DNA from 4 places in the Streptantibioticus cattleyicolor NRRL 8057 genome. Region 1 is predicted to be linked to each of the others. Evidence: riboswitches for the same ligand, from Rfam matches in the RefSeq annotation. Region 1 holds a riboswitch; each other region holds the start of a gene.
The links. A riboswitch is a leader RNA that binds a small molecule or an ion and turns the genes downstream of it on or off. The one in region 1 is predicted to bind cyclic di-AMP.
Positions count from the first base shown of each region.

Region 2: another riboswitch for cyclic di-AMP. It lies ahead of SCATT_RS05865 (C40 family peptidase); the one in region 1 lies ahead of SCATT_RS15955 (M23 family metallopeptidase).
Region 3: another riboswitch for cyclic di-AMP. It lies ahead of SCATT_RS17430 (C40 family peptidase); the one in region 1 lies ahead of SCATT_RS15955 (M23 family metallopeptidase).
Region 4: another riboswitch for cyclic di-AMP. It lies ahead of SCATT_RS01595 (C40 family peptidase); the one in region 1 lies ahead of SCATT_RS15955 (M23 family metallopeptidase).

Region 1 is NC_017586.1:3,580,859-3,583,048, forward strand. It holds gene SCATT_RS15950 (extracellular solute-binding protein) at 1-879, shown strand, start outside; cyclic di-AMP (ydaO/yuaA leader) riboswitch at 1,005-1,165, shown strand; gene SCATT_RS15955 (M23 family metallopeptidase) at 1,177-2,109, shown strand.
Region 2 is NC_017586.1:1,381,325-1,383,514, reverse strand. It holds gene SCATT_RS05870 (NYN domain-containing protein) at 1-840, shown strand, start outside; cyclic di-AMP (ydaO/yuaA leader) riboswitch at 1,155-1,339, shown strand; gene SCATT_RS05865 (C40 family peptidase) at 1,351-2,190, shown strand, end outside.
Region 3 is NC_017586.1:3,960,805-3,962,994, forward strand. It holds gene SCATT_RS17425 (hypothetical protein) at 1-165, shown strand, start outside; gene SCATT_RS17430 (C40 family peptidase) at 244-1,386, opposite strand; cyclic di-AMP (ydaO/yuaA leader) riboswitch at 1,394-1,550, opposite strand; gene pcrA (DNA helicase PcrA) at 1,747-2,190, shown strand, end outside.
Region 4 is NC_017586.1:403,989-406,178, reverse strand. It holds gene SCATT_RS01605 (8-amino-7-oxononanoate synthase) at 1-156, shown strand, start outside; gene SCATT_RS01600 (ATP-binding protein) at 354-815, shown strand; gene SCATT_RS01595 (C40 family peptidase) at 853-1,326, opposite strand; cyclic di-AMP (ydaO/yuaA leader) riboswitch at 1,331-1,497, opposite strand; gene SCATT_RS01590 (hypothetical protein) at 1,800-2,108, opposite strand; gene SCATT_RS01585 (ATP-dependent Clp protease proteolytic subunit) at 2,114-2,190, opposite strand, start outside.

The DNA.
Region 1 (2,190 bases):
CGCACCGCAGACCTGGCGGAGGTCGGCCTGAAACCGGCCGACCTCGGCGGCTACGCCTCCGTCGGCGACCTGCTCTCGGTGATCAACCAGCACGGCCGCCCGATCTACACCACCCAACTGCGCGAGTACGAAGGGCTCACCGTCAACACCCTGGAGGCGTTCTGGGACGCCGGGGCCGACCTGGTCGACGCCAAGGGGCGCTACATCGGCACCGACAACGGGCTGCGCAAGGGGCTGGAGGCGCTGCGCGGCCTCGGCGTCGGCGGCACCACCGACCAGCGGTCGCTCGACGCCGACGAGTCCGACTCGCTGGCCATGTTCGTCCAGGGCAAGCAGGGCGCGGGCATGCTGATGCGCAACTGGCCGTACGCCTTCAACCGGCTCGACGCCGGCCTGCCGCCCGGCACCGGTTTCGGGGTGACCCGGCTGCCCGGCGTCGCCGCGCTGGGCGGGCAGAGCCTCGCGGTCACCACCGGCAGCGACCACCCCGACGACGCGCGGGAACTGATCCGCTTCCTCACCGGCGACAGCAGCGAACGCGCCCTGCTGGACGCCGGACTCCCCGCCGCCCGTACCTCCGCGTACGACCCGCGCGGGATCACCTGCGGCACCCCCAGCACGTCCTCGGTCGAGGTCGACCGGCAGGGCGGCAAGGAGCGTTCGGCCGTCACCGCGGCGGTACGGCGGCGGTGGACCGAGGTGCTGTGGTGCGCGCTGCGGCAGGCGCGGGCACGGCCCGCCTCGACGCACTACGTCCCCTTCAGCCGGGTACTGCAACGCGAGGCCCACCGCTTCCTGCTCAACCCCACCGGCACCGCCGAACAGCAGGCCGTCGACGACCTCCCCGGCGAACTGGGCAAGGCGCTCGGCGGTCGATGAGTGATGCCCCGGTGGCCCACGGTGAGCCAAAGGGGGGATTCGGGCGAACGGCTTGGATTCAAACCCCGAGTCTATTAACGTTCGATAACGCAACGCGGTCGGAAACGTCACCGACTCGGTGGCACCGTGCGCCGTCGCCGAATCCCGCGCGCTCACCGCGCCGTGGGAACCGGGGAACCACCTTCTGGGGTGAATCGGGCTGATCAGAGGCGACTCTGACGGCCCGTAGGAGACCTTCCTGCTCCGAACCCGTCAGCTAACCCGGTAGGCGGAAGGAAGGAAAGGAGTGCGCCAGCAGTGGCGTCGATGGAGCCTGCCGTAGCGGAACCCGCCCAGGACGAACCGGCGGTGACCCCGGACCCGGTCCCGGTCCCGGGTCCCGGGGACGGTGATCGGGGGCGGCACCGGCTGCCCAAGCAACGTACGGTCTCCCGTGGTTCGACGGTGCTCGGCGTGGCGGCGATGGCCGCCGTGGGCGCCGGCGGCGTCGCGGCGGCCCAGGGCAAGTCCCCGGTGCCCGTCTCCGTCCCCGACCTCGTGCCGGAGGGCGTCAAGCAGGCGTTCACCGGCGAGTCCGCGGAGCAGTCCGCGCAGCCGGCCGCCGCCGACGAGCCGGTGGCCGTCGCCGACCCCGGCGAGGCGCTGCGCAACCGCATCCTCGCCCAGGTCGACCAGCAGAAGTCCGCCGCCGAGCGGGCCGAACTGGAGAAGCGGGCGGCGGCCGAGGCCAAGGAGGCCGCGGCCCGCCGGGTGCGGGAGGAGGCCGAGGCCAAGCGCCAGGCGGTCGCCGAGGCCGCGCGGAAGGCCGAGGCGGAACGTATCGCCAAGCTGGCCAGGAGCTACGTCAAGCCGGTCGCCTCCTACACCCCCAGCTCCCACTTCGGCGAGGTCAGCTCGTTGTGGGCCACCACCCACACCGGCCAGGACTTCGCCGCCCCCACCGGTACGCCCGTGACGGCCGTCCACTCCGGCACCATCACCTCGGCCGGCTGGGCCGGCTCCTACGGCTACCGCATCGTGCTGCGCCTCGACGACGGCACCGAACTGTGGTTCTGCCACCTGTCCTCGATGGTGCGCACCTCCGGCCAGGTCACCACCGGCGACGTGATCGGCCGCGTCGGCGCCACCGGCAACGTCACCGGCCCCCACCTCCACCTGGAGGTCCGCCCGGACGGCGGCGCCCCGATCGACCCGGTGGGATGGCTGGCGGAGCGTGGCCTGACGGTGTGAGGGCGCGCGGCGCGGCGGTGTCCTGACAGGGGCGCGGGTTGCCGCGTCCTGCCGCCGTGTGCGGGGGCTCGTCGCGGCGTG
Region 2 (2,190 bases), 2.2 Mb from region 1:
GTCCGCGCCGAGCTGGAGGCGGCGCGCAGGGAGAACGAGTCGTTGCACCGCAAGCTGCGCAGCGTCACCAGCGATCTGCGGCGCGCCGAGGCGGCGGTGCGCAAGGCCGAGGCGGAGCTGGACAAGACCCGCACGGCCGCCGCCGCCGAACTGGCCGCCTCCGACGCCGAGGGGCGGCGGCTGCGCTCCCGGCTGGCCGAGGCCGAATCGGCCCTGGAGGCCGGTCGCCGCGCGGTGCGCGAGGGGCGCAGCCTGGAGGACATGCGGCTGCGGCTGCTGCTGGACACCGTGCTGGACGCGGCCCAGGGGCTGCGCCGGGAGCTGGCGCTGCCGCCGGTCTCCGGCCGTCCGGCCGACACCGTGGAGGCCGTCGCCCCGGGCCGGATGAGCCCCAAGGACATCGCCCGCCGCGCGCTGGCCGAGGACGACCCGGCGCTGCTCGACCAGTTGCTGGCGCTGCCCCAGGCCCATCTGGTGGTCGACGGCTACAACGTCACCAAGACCGGGTATCCGGCGCTGCCGCTGGAGAAGCAGCGGCTGCGGCTGCTGGGCGGGCTGGCGGTGCTCGCCGCGCAGACCGGGGTGGAGATCACCTGTGTCTTCGACGGCGCCGAGCTGTCGGCGCCGGTGCTGCTCGCGCCGCCGCGCGGGGTGCGGGTGCTCTTCAGCAAGCCCGGGCAGACCGCCGACGAGCTGATCCGCCGGCTGGTGCGGGCCGAGCCGCCGGGGCGCCCGGTGGTGGTGGTCTCCACCGACCGCGAGGTGGCCGACGGGGTGGCCCGGGCCGGGGCGCGCCCGGTGGCCTCCCTGCTGCTGCTGCGCCGGCTCTCCCGGGCCTGAGTCCCGCTTATTCCCGCCGCCGCCCGGCCGTTCGGCGGGAACGCCCTGTGAATCGCCCTCAATTTCCGTTTGCGGGCGGCCCGTCCGTTTTCGTATCGGCTGTGATTGCGCTCACAGAAATGGCCCGCGGCGGCCCCGTGGATACGGTGGAACGCCGGGCGCGGACGGATATGTCCGGTACCGTCCTGCGCGCCGCGTAAAGAAGTTGCGATGCGGCGGACTTTTTTCTCCCGGGGATTTGATCCGATCACAATGTGGTCACTAGGGTCTGGCTTCGAACCTCCGCGCAGTCGATCATCCAACCCGGATGACAGTGGGGGTTACCGCCGAGTTCGAGTGCCGGCGTGCGTCACGGGGGGACTGGTACTCGGAGCCGGGGAACCAACATTCCCGGGGTGAATCGGGGTCAGGTCGTGCCGTGCGGCGCGATGGGACCCGGTAGGGCTGCTTCCTGCCCGAACCCGACAGCTCACCCGGTAGGCGGCAACAGGAAGAAGGAGCTCGTCCTCCGTGGCGTCCCACCGTCGTCCCAAGCCGGCCAGCCGCACCCGCGTGACCGTGCTCACCGCAACCGCCGCAGCGGCGGTCGCCCTGTCGTCCCAGGCGGCCCACGCCGACCCCAAGCCGTCCAAGTCCGATGTCAAGGCCCAGGTCGACAGCCTGTACGAGCAGGCGGAGCAGGCCACCGAGAAGTACGACGGCGCCAAGGAGCAGCAGGACAAGCTGCAGCAGCAGGTGAACGACCTGCAGAACAAGGTCGCCCGCGAGCAGGCCACCCTCAACAAGCTCCAGGACAACCTGGGCACGCTGGCGGCCTCCCAGTACCGCGAGGGCGGCATCGACCCGTCCGTCCAGCTCTTCCTCTCCTCCAACCCGGACGACTTCCTCGACAAGGCGTCCACCATGGACCAGTTGAGCGGTCGCCAGGCCGACGCGCTCAAGCAGATCGAGGAGCAGAAGCGCCTGCTGGACCAGGAGCGGGCCGAGGCCACCGCCAAGCTCGCCCAGCTGGACAGCACCCGCAAGGACCTCGCGGACAAGAAGCAGGAGGTCCAGGCGAAGCTCTCCAAGGCGCAGGACCTGCTCAACACGCTCACCCAGCAGGAGAAGGCCCAGCTCCAGCAGGAGCAGGAGCGCTCCAACCGCAGCAACCAGCGCCCCAGCCTCGGTGACTCGCCGGCCGCCTCGCAGCGCGCCGCCGCCGCGCTCGCCGCCGCCGAGTCGGTCATCGGCTCGCCCTACGTGTGGGGCGCCACCGGCCCCAACGCCTTCGACTGCTCGGGTCTGACCTCGTGGGCCTACGCCCAGGCGGGCATATCGATCCCGCGCACCTCCGAGGAGCAGGCCAAC
Region 3 (2,190 bases), 380 kb from region 1:
TACCACCTGAACTACGTGAAGTTCGGGGTGAAGATCGCCGTCCTGGTGGTGATCCTGGGCCTGGTCTACGTCAAGCGGGACGAGGAGCGGGTGCCCAAGGGCGTCGTCGGCGCGGTCGGCGGGCTGACCATGGCCAACATCTTCATCGCGGTGCTGTGGACGTGATCCGCCGCGAGGGGTGAACGAAACGAGGGGCGCGGGCCGGACGGTCCGCGCCCCTTGTCGTGTCCGCGCGCCCGCGGACTACGCCGGGCGCACCGCGCCGTAGATCGGCATCTCGGTGACCGGGGCTATCTTCACCACGGTGCCGGTGTGCGGGGCGTGGATCATCTGGCCGCCGCCGATGTACAGGCCGACGTGGCTGATGTCGCCGTAGAAGAAGACCAGGTCACCGGGTTGCAGCTCGGAGGTGGAGACCCGGGTGCCGGCCTTGACCTGGTCCCAGGTGGTGCGCGGCAGGGAGACCCCGGCGGCCTGCCAGGCGGCCTGGGTCAGCCCGGAGCAGTCGAAGGAGTTGGGCCCGGTGGCGCCCCACACGTAGGGCTTGCCGAGCTGCTCCCGGGCGAAGGCGATCGCCTTGGCGGCCCGGGTGGAGGCCGAGCCGTCGCGCCAGCCGCCGGCCGGGGTGCCGGAGGTCCCCGAGGCGTCCGAGGACGAGCCGGACTGGTCGTGCTGCTGCTGGGCGGCGAGGCGGGCGGCGGCGCGCTCCGCCTCGGCCTCCTTCTGCTTCTCCAGCGCCGCGAGCCGCGCCTTCTCCTGCGCCGTGAGGCTGTTGAGCAGGTTCTGCGCCTCGGTGAGCTTCTGCTGCACCGCCCGCTTCTGGTCGGCCAGTTCGCGCTGGGCGTCGCTGAGCGACTGGAGGCTCTTGGCGGCCTCGGCGCGCTTGCGGGCCGCGGTGACCTGCTGGGTCTCGAACCGGGCGACGACCTGCCGCCGCTTGGCCGTCTCCCGGGACATCAGGTGCGTCTGGTCGAAGTACTGCTGCGGGTCGTCGGCGAGGAAGAACTGCGCGGTCTGGCCGAGGCCGCCGGTGCGGTACTGGGCGGCGGCGAACTGGCCGAGCGCCCGCCGTGACTCGTTGATCTGCTGCGCGCCGCGGGCCATCTGGTCGAGGAGCTGGTCGGCCTTGCGGCGCTGGGCTGCGGTGGACTCCGCGGCCTGGTTGTACCGCTGGGTGGCGACCTCGGCCTGGTGGTTGAGCGAGTCGACCTGGCGCTGCACGTCCTCGATGGAGGGCTGCGGCGGCTTGGCGGGGGCGGCCGTCGCCGTCTCGCTCAGCAGGGTCATGGTGGCCAGGGCGGCCGAGGTGATCCCGATCGCGGCCCGCGGCCCGGCGCCGGCGAGCGTTCGGGACAGGGGCGTACGGGGCTTGCGGTGCGACGCCAACGCGGGCGCTCCTTCCGTGGACCGCCTACCGGGTTAGCTGTCGGGTTCGGGCTTCGGAAGGCCGCCCTACGGCCCTCGCGCACGGTTACGCGCCGGCCGATTCACCCCAAGTCCTGCGTGTGGTTCCCCGGTTCCGGCCACGCCGGACTCAGCGGAGGCGTACCGTCTCGACGCCTTCGCCGAGTTGGGGACGGCCGCCTGATCGAGCACGCTAGCGAACGCGTGTGGCTGATGTGAAGGCCGGGACGTGATTTCTCCGAAACCGTTCTGTGATCTTTGGCACCCGGCCCACCGCCGCCTCCGGCCGGACCCACGGAGCGGGCCCGCGCTGTCGGTGCCGCCGCATAGACTCGTACGACGATGAGCAGCCTCTTCGACGACAGCTTCCTGGCCGACCTCGGACCCGCCGGCGAGGAGCCCCCGCCACCGCCGGACCCGGAGCACGAGCACGCGCCGGAAGAGCTGCCGGACGACCTGTTCGGCGGCAGGTACGACGCGCCCCTGCCCCGGGACGCCCACTACCGCGACGGGGCGCCGCGCCCGGTGGTCGACCCGGCCACGCTGCTGGAGGGCCTCAACGAGCAGCAGCGCGCCGCCGTCGTCCACTCCGGCTCCCCGCTGCTCATCGTCGCCGGGGCCGGCTCGGGCAAGACCCGGGTGCTCACCCACCGCATCGCCCACCTGCTGGCCGCCCGCCATGTCCACCCGGGCCAGATCCTGGCGATCACCTTCACCAACAAGGCCGCCGGGGAGATGAAGGAGCGCGTCGAGCAGCTCGTCGGCCCCCGGTCGGCCGCGATGTGG
Region 4 (2,190 bases), 3.2 Mb from region 1:
GGCTGCTTCCGGCCGCCGTCCGTCCCCGACGGCATCTCCCGGCTGAGGCTGTCGGCGCGCGCGGACCTGACCGACCGTGAGGTGGCACGGGCCGTCGACGTCATCGCCGGTGCGGCACCGGAGGGCGCCAAGGCCCTTGCGTCCAAGGCGGGTTGACGACCGCGCCCCGGCTCGCCGATATGCCGTCCGCGCCCCCAAATGCCGCCCGCCCAGGCAGAGTTCACCGCTTCGAGGGACAGGCATATGCATTCGTTGGCGCCCGCGCGGGCCGCGGCGGCAGCATGGGGGCTCCGGCGGCCGGTCCTCCCGGCCGCCGTAGCTTGGCGAGCCGGTGGACAAGGGACGACGACGCGATGGCAGACCATCAGGAAGCTTCCGTCACGCTGCCGAGCGAGCCCGCCTCGGTCTCCGTCGCGCGCGGCTACGTCACCGGGGTCCTCGCCGACTGGGGGCTGCCGAAGGACGCCCCGGCGGCCGACGCCGTCCGGCTCATCGTCTCCGAACTCGCCACCAACGCCATCCGCCACACCGGCGGACGCTCGCCCGACTTCACCGTCGGCCTCCGCCTCGACGAGCACGAGTGGCTGCGCCTCGGGATCACCGACGGCCACCCCCGCCGCCCCCGGCGGCTGCCCCCCGCCCCGGACCGGGACAACGGCCGCGGGCTGCTCATCGTCGCCCACCTCGCGGCCGAAGCCGGCGGTTGCGTGACGGTCGAGCCGACCGCGGAGGGCGGCAAGACGGTGTGGATCGCGCTGCCCTGGCGGACTGCGGCGGCCGGGCCGGAACCCGCCGGCGAGGCGGGCGCGCGGTGACCCGGCCGCCGCTGCCCGCACGGAACGGCGCGGCGGCTCACCTCACCCGGCCGTACCAGACGTCCGGCGTCCAGATCCGCTCCAGCCGCACCCGGGCGCCGCTCTTCGGGGCGTGCCACATCCGGTTGTGGCCGGCGTAGACGCCGACGTGGTAGACGCCGTCGCCGTGGTGGAAGAAGACGAGGTCACCGGGGGCCCGGGCGGCGGCGGCCACGTGCCGGGTCCGCTGGTACTGGTCGGCCGCGGTGCGCGGCAGCGAACGGCCCACCGCGCGGAAGGCGTAGAGCGTCAGCCCCGAGCAGTCGAACCGGGACGGGCCGGTCGCCCCGTACTCGTACGGTGAGCCCTGCTTGGCGGCGACCACCTCCAGCACCCGGCCGGCCACGGTGGCGCCGCGGGCGGGCGCGGGCAGGCCGGGGACGAGGGCCCCGGCGGCGAGGGCGGCGGTGGTCAGGAGCGATGTGGTCGCGGCTCGGCCGAACAGGGCGGGAGAGCCAGACGGTGCAGACATGCGCACCCCTTCGTCCTAGCGCCTGCGAAGGATGGCCTGTCGGGTTCGGGCAGGCGAAGATGCCCGGCCGCTCTCGCGCGGCTTCACCCCAAGGGGCCGCTACCGGTGCGCCCGGACGGCCCCGTCATGATCGGGTCCTCCGCTCCTGCCAAGCTGTGGTGTCGACCTGGCGTCCGGGCGCCGGCAGGACTCGGCGTGCGCCCGGACCGCCCCGCCACCGCGGCGGGGGCTTGTCGTCACCACGGATGATGGCGCACCGATGCCAGTGTCGCCGATCGTGCCGAACCACCCGTGTCGCCGATCCCGGCCGGTAACTACCGCTGGTCACACGCGTGTTGCGGGGCTGAGAAAACGTCAAGGAAGGATGCACCACGGGAGTGGCGAATCCGCCGTACGGTGGAAATCGACTCCGCCCGGGCGGATCACCCTCGCCCCGATGGCGTACGCCCCGGGCCTTCCCGCGGGCCGGCGCCTCACCGCGGCGGCTGCTCCGGAGGGATCGCGGGCCTTCCCGCGCGCCGTTCGCCGTCGAGGACGCGCATGGCCTCCGCCAGCACCCTGGTGTGCAGCTCGTGTTCGCCGCGCTCGTACATCAGCTCGAGCGCGGCCCGCAGTTCCGTGGCCCGGGCCACCAGCGCCTGGGCGGCGCGCAGCGCGGAGTACGTCTGCGTGGTGCGCGCCGGGTTGATCTTCCCGAGCAGGTCGGCGGCTTCCAGATAGCGGTCGATGACCTCGCCCTCGGCCCGGGTGAGGGCGGGCAGCGGCGGCAGTTCGGGGACCACCTCGCTCACCTCGGGCCGGGTGCGGCGGGGGCCTTGCGGCTGCGGGTGAGGTGGTCGACCAGGCCGTACGCGCGGGCCCCGG